Regions from separate parts of the Planomicrobium sp. MB-3u-38 genome, predicted to be linked through region 2. Evidence: a T-box and tRNA genes for the amino acid it is inferred to sense, from the RefSeq annotation. Region 2 holds a T-box; the other holds one or more tRNA genes.
The links. A T-box is a leader RNA that pairs with one kind of tRNA and senses whether it is charged. The one in region 2 lies ahead of CXF70_RS13480 (valine--tRNA ligase), so its partner is inferred to be a tRNA-Val.
Positions count from the first base shown of each region.

Region 1: it has a tRNA-Val gene. The T-box ahead of CXF70_RS13480 (valine--tRNA ligase) is inferred to sense a tRNA for this amino acid. The anticodon was not compared.

Region 1 is NZ_PJBO01000004.1:16,410-19,838, forward strand. Features, by position in the region: gene CXF70_RS02840 (DUF1850 domain-containing protein) at 1-129, shown strand, start outside; gene CXF70_RS02845 (TRAP transporter permease) at 119-2,152, shown strand; tRNA gene CXF70_RS02850 (tRNA-Val) at 2,280-2,352, shown strand; gene CXF70_RS02855 (thermonuclease family protein) at 2,477-3,193, opposite strand; gene CXF70_RS18305 (hypothetical protein) at 3,396-3,429, opposite strand, start outside.
Region 2 is NZ_PJBO01000063.1:7,352-10,780, reverse strand. Features, by position in the region: gene hemL (glutamate-1-semialdehyde 2,1-aminomutase) at 1-138, shown strand, start outside; gene CXF70_RS13485 (AbrB family transcriptional regulator) at 717-1,769, shown strand; T-box leader at 1,791-2,009, shown strand; gene CXF70_RS13480 (valine--tRNA ligase) at 2,127-3,429, shown strand, end outside.

The DNA.
Region 1 (3,429 bases), on a different contig from region 2:
TCTTTGATCAAAAAAGGAAAAGAGTATGATTTGAAAAAGACACTCGTCAGAGGAAAGACGTATACGTTCCGTATTCAGCGGCTGTCATTTTTCCAGCAATTAAAAGGAGTGAATATTGATGACCAATAAATTACCGCCGGAAGAAAGAGAAGAGCAAAAATTGCCGCCTGAAGATGATACATATATTTCAGAAGAAAAACAGAAAGAAATTCTGCAGAAATACGACCCTGAATCCAATACACGTGATTTATCAGGCATTATGAAACATGTTGTCTTCTACGGGCTATTGGCTTTTGCGCTGTTTCAGTTATATACGGCGATTTTCGGCCAATACACAGCTTATATCCAGCGTTCAGTCCACTTAGGATTCGCGCTTTCCTTGATCTTCATCCTGTTTCCTGCACGGAAACGCAAAGGGGTCCGCCATAAAGTTTCGTGGTATGATTACGTTCTTGCCTTATTGTCCCTTGGAGTCGGTGCATATTGGCCGATCATGTATGAAGACTTGGTATTCCGTATCGGACGGGTTACGGAACTCGATTTCATCGTTGGGGTCCTGGCTGTCCTGCTGGTGCTTGAGGCTACACGAAGAGCCGTAGGTATGCCAATTACTATTATTTCGGGGTTATTCCTGACATATGCCTTTTTCGGTCCTTATTTCCCTGGATTCCTGCGGCACAGAGGCCAGGACCTGGAGTCCTTGATCCAATTGATGTTCTATACGACAGATGGAATTCTTGGAACGCCGATCGGTGTTTCCGCTACATTCATATTCACGTTCCTGCTATTCGGCTCATTCCTGGTCAAAACAGGAGTAGGCCAGTACTTCAATGACCTGGCTGTATCTTTTGCCGGTAATTTAACCGGTGGACCCGCAAAAGTGGCCATCTTCTCCAGTGCTTTGCAAGGGACGATTTCAGGAAGCTCCGTAGCCAACGTTGTAACTTCCGGTTCTTATACAATTCCCATGATGAAAAAATTGGGGTATAAAAAGGAATTTGCAGGCGGGGTTGAAGCGGCAGCTTCGACAGGCGGACAATTGATGCCGCCGATTATGGGGGCTGCAGCCTTCCTGATGGTTGAGTTTATCGGAGGCGTAACATATTGGGAAATTGCCAAAGCGGCAGCGATTCCCGCGCTTCTTTATTTCACTGGTGTCTGGATCATGACCCATTTCGAAGCGAAACGAATCGGCTTGAAAGGCTTATCAAAAGAAGAGATGCCGGATCGCAAAGAAGTTTTGAAGAAAATCTATTTGCTGACACCGATCTTTGCCATCATCATTTTCCTGTTGATCGGTATTCCGACAATGCAAGCTGCATTATGGGGTATTGTTTTAACAATTGTCGTCAGTGCTTTTGATAAAGAGACACGTTTGAATTTCAAAGATATGATACATGCCCTGGTCGATGGGGCCCGGACGGCGCTGGCTGTAGCAGCTGCTACGGCGGCGGCTGGTATTATTGTCGGGGTTGTTGTTAAGACTGGCCTCGGATTAAGTCTTGCCAATGGTCTTGTTTCAGCTTCAGGCGGTAACGTCCTGTTGACGTTATTCTTCACGATGCTTGCCGCAATTGTACTGGGGATGGGTTCACCGACCACGGCCAACTATGTTATTACATCCACAATTGCAGCTCCGGCAATCATCACATTGCTGATGCTTGAATATCCGGAAGGCGCAACGACACCATTAGTGGTAGCTTTATCTGCCCACTTGTTCGTATTCTATTTCGGCATTATCGCCGACATCACCCCACCGGTAGCATTAGCGGCATTTGCCGCATCCGGCATATCAGGGGGAGAACCGATCCGGACGGGATTTGTGGCAGCCAAGCTGGCAATTGCCGCGTTCATCATTCCATATATGTTCGTTCTGTCTCCATCCCTGTTGATGATCGATACGACCTGGCCGGAACTGATATGGGTGCTTATCACCGCCATCACTGGCATGATCGCTATCGGTGCTGGCTTGATCGGATACTGGTACCGCAAACTATATTGGTTTGAACGGATCATTATATTTGCAACAGGTCTCGCTTTGATTTATCCGGAAGGATTATCAGACACAATCGGAGCAGTCATTTTTGTTATCATGTTCGCTATCCAATGGCTTGCACGCGATAAAAAAGAACCAAAAACAACTGAAGCATAAACTAACCCCCGTAAAGCTCTGAATGAACAGAGCCTTACGGGGGGTTTCACTTTGCTAATAAGATTTATCGCTAGAGTATTGACATTTTATGAGATGGCGATATAATTAAAAATGTCCTTGAAATTGCGATTCCTTAGCTCAGCTGGGAGAGCGCTACCTTGACAGGGTAGAGGTCGCTGGTTCGAGCCCAGTAGGAATCATTGGGTGCCAAACCCGCAGCAGGTTTTAGGAACAGAATCTGCTTGAAAAAGCCGTCACCTTCGGGTGGCGGCTTTTTATTTTATTATCTAAAAATAGTTTTTGCTGTATTGAAACTTCATGCATTTATTGTCCACTGCCGCGGAATCCACTGTCGATGGCTTCCTGTTCTGAACAGAACCATTCTTCAGGATTTGTCTGTTCATAAGAGGAACTGCCAGGCATATGATAGATTTTAGCGCCTTTACTATTAATATTCCCTTTTATTTCACATTCCCGTGCATCCTGTCCAGTATCCGTTTTCTCGTTTTCGAAAACTGCATCGCTGTCAAAGCCACGATCCGTTGCATAATTTTCATATTCCCAGATGCCAATTTCCTGTTCTTTAGCCATTTGTTCAGCTTCTTTAAATTCTTCAAGATAGCGTGTATTCGGCGGGAATACATAAGCTACACGGGCATGGCCAGTTTCGAGAAGCTGTTGCTGGACACTTTCGCCGTCGACATACAAATAAGCGAGCAGACGGCCATAATCATCCAGGCGGTCACCCACATCGAATTCAATGCTGACCTCCCCTGATTCGATCAGCCGGCGGTTTTCTTGAGTCGCTTCTGTGCCAAGAGGCTGTTCACCTAACCGGGGGTGATTGGTTTCAGGTGTATCAATAAGTAAATAACGCACCGTGGTTTCTTTTCCTTCATACATTATCCGGATAGTGTCACCGTCAATAACGGAAACGACTTCAACAGGCATCCGGCTGCTGCTTCCACCAGTATCGATGGAATCGGTCAGCCCGCAGCCGGCCATTACCAGAATGGACAGCAAAACAATCAGTTTTTTCATATTGGCATCGCCTCTTTCGTTAACTCATTATATTTTGAACCGGCAAGGCTTTCAATCAAAAGAACATCTTTCCTTTATGTAATCATTATAGGGAGGAAGCATCTTACATTGGCCAAAGCAAAACGCCTTTCTCAATTGAATATTGAAAAAGGCGTTTTTATGTAGGCTTGTGACGGGATGCGTTAGACACTGACAATTATATTTACGACTCCATTTCCTGGTTATGCTGCCCATAG
Region 2 (3,429 bases):
AAATTGATGGCGGAAGAAGGCATCTTCCTGCCGCCGTCCCAGTTCGAAGGCATGTTCCTGTCGACAGCTCATACCGAAGAGCATATCGCCAAGACAGTGGAAGCATTCCACACCGTCTTCGCTAAACTGGCACGCTAATAAATAAAGAGAGACAGCCGGAGTAAGTTATCCGGCTGTTTTTTTCGTAAGTTTTAGGGGAATTAGCTTATACTGCAAACAAAGAGAGTTATATCGCAAACAACGGGGGCTATTTTGCAAACAACAAGCTATATACCGCAAACAAAGCCAGTTATACTGCAAACAAATAGAGTTTTACCGCAATCAACGGTTTAGCCTCCTGTCAAATGTCCTTTGCACTTTCGCTTTTCGCCTGTGAAAAGCTTGTAATCGGTTTCTTCCATGTAAGGAAAGGGCTGATTACAGGGCTTCGTCCGAAAATGCGGAGAGGAGGGAGCAGCCGGTGGATCTGGCTGAACTTTCTTAGTGAATAGGGGGAAGAAAAATAGCGAGTGATCATAGAACCCTAAAAAGTGATTATAGAATCATTTGAATGATTATAGAATCGAATAAGTGATCATAGAATCTCCTGAGTGATCATAGAACCCCAAAAAGTGATCATAGAACTCCCAAAACCGCTCATAGAAGTTTTCACGGCCCGCAATTTATCTGTTAGGATAGAAAGACAGGTTATTTTGCGAAAGAAGGTAGAGTAAGTTTTGAAATTATTGCGTACAGCGCTGGTCGCGATTGCGGCCGGCTTTATATTCCAGCAGGTCGGCATGTTCTTGCCGTGGCTTCTTGGGCCGATGCTGGCACTTTTACTGCTCCGGCAGTTTACGGAAATGGAGTTTTACTGGCCGCGAATATTGCGGACAATCGGCCTTATCCTCCTCGGCGTCATGATCGGCGCGTCGTTTACGCGTGAGTCGGTGCTGCTGATGTGGGTGGATCTGCCGTATATGCTGTTTATGACAGTGTCGGTTATCATCGCGGCATTGCTATTCGGACTCCTGTTCAGCAAAATGGCCAACGAATCGCTGCAGACGAGTTTGCTTGGCTCGATGCCGGGCGGCTTGTCTCAGATGGTGCTGATTTCGGAAGAAGTCAAAAATGCCAATGTCACCGTCGTATCGGTAATGCAGACGTTCCGGATATTCCTCGTTGTAACGATTGTGCCATTGCTGACAACATTTCTTGTCGGAAGGGAGACGGCATCAGCGACTACCCAGGCAAACGACTTCTCGTTTTCACCGATGGCATTTCTGGCTGCCATCATACTTGGTATTTTAATCTATCTATTTATGAAGAAGTTTTCATTCCCGGCGAAGGAATTGCTGGCACCTGTCCTGGTCATGGCTATCGTCCAGTCCTTCACCGGCAGCACGCTTATCGAGATGCCGCCCCTTCTTACAATTCTGGCACAGCTGCTCGTCGGCGCACATCTCGGTCTCCAGATGGAGAAGCTGCGCGAAAATATGAGCATGCGGCTGGCGTTGGCGATTGTGGTCAATAATATGCTCCTGATCGCGTTTACCGTTTTTATTGCCTATATATTAGCGGCACTTCTTCCAGAATACCTGTTCCTCGATTTCTTCCTGAGTGCGGCGCCGGGCGGCATGGCCGAAATGGGGATTACGGCGCTCGCTGCCGGCGCGGATGTGGCGCTCATCACGAGTTTCCATCTGTTCCGCCTGTTCTTTATTTTATTGCTTGCGGCGCCTGCAGTGGCGTTTGTGCTGAAAAAACTTGACGCTAAAACAGGAAATTGAGTACAATGGATTTAATCAGATACTGATGCATTGAAGAGGATAGTAGAATGTGCGTGCATTTCAGAGAGGGAACCGAGTGGTGAGAGGTTTTCATGGACCAGCATTTGAATGTCACCTCCGAGCAGATTCCGTGAACACGAGTAGCGGAACCCGGATGCGAATCCGTTATCGAACTTGAGAGCCAGGCTTTTTTCAGCCTGTGTATAAAGGTGGTACCGCGAAAACTCCTTCGTCCTTTAAGTAGAGACGACAGGAGTTTTTTTGTACCCTTTTTTAAGCTCAAGAAGATGCTTCAACCCATCAAAACCAAGCGCTATGCGAATAAAATCCGCAGCGACTAGACGAGGAGGAATCTCTATGACAGAACAGATGTCGACCAAGTACGATCCGCAATCGATTGAAAAAGGGCGTTATGATTGGTGGATCGACAACAAGTATTTTGAAGCTAAACCCGAAAGCGGCAAGACGCCGTACACCATCGTGATTCCGCCGCCGAACGTGACAGGCAAGCTGCACCTGGGCCACGCCTGGGATACGACGCTGCAGGATATCCTGACGCGCATGAAGCGTATGCAGGGATACGACGCGCTATGGCTGCCGGGCATGGACCACGCCGGCATCGCGACACAGGCGAAAGTTGAAGGCAAGCTGAAGGAAGAAGGCAAGTCTCGCTATGACCTTGGACGCGCAGCTTTCCTTGAAGAATCATGGAAATGGAAAGAGGAGTACGCAGGGCATATCCGTCAGCAATGGTCGAAACTGGGCCTTGGACTCGATTACTCACGTGAGCGCTTTACAATGGATGAAGGCTTGTCGAAAGCGGTTCGTGAAGTATTTGTTAAGCTATACGAGAAAAAATTGATCTACCGCGGTAAATACATCATCAACTGGGATCCTGCGACGAAAACCGCGATTTCGGATATTGAAGTTATCTACAAAGATGTGCAAGGCGCGTTCTATCATATGCGTTACCCGTTGACAGACGGCAGCGGCCACATCGAAATCGCAACGACGCGTCCGGAGACGATGCTCGGCGATACAGCGGTTGCGGTTCACCCGAAAGATGAGCGCTATAAGCACTTGATCGGCAAAACTGTGACGCTTCCGATCATCGGACGTGAAATGGAAATTGTAGCAGATGATTATGTCGACATGGAATTCGGAAGCGGCGCTGTGAAAATTACGCCAGCTCATGACCCGAATGACTTTGAAATCGGCAACCGCCATAACCTCGAACGCGTATTGATCATGCACGAAGACGGCACGATGAATGAAAATGCCGGCAAATACGAAGGTATGGACCGTTTCGAATGCCGGAAGCAGATCGTTAAAGACCTGCAGGAGATGGATGTTTTATTCAAGATTGAAGAGCATCTGCATTCGGTAGGGCATTCGGAACGCAGCGGGGCAGTAGTAGAGCCTTACCTGTCGACACAATGGTTCGTTGACATGAAGCCGCTGGCGCAAAAATCGGTGGATCTGCAGAAAGACGAAAATGGCGTCAATTTCGTGCCGGAACGTTTTGAGAAAACGTATCTGCACTGGATGGAGAACATCCGCGACTGGTGTATTTCCCGTCAATTATGGTGGGGCCATCAGATTCCTGCCTGGTATCATAACGAAACAGGTGAAATCTACGTAGGTCACGAGGCGCCTGAAG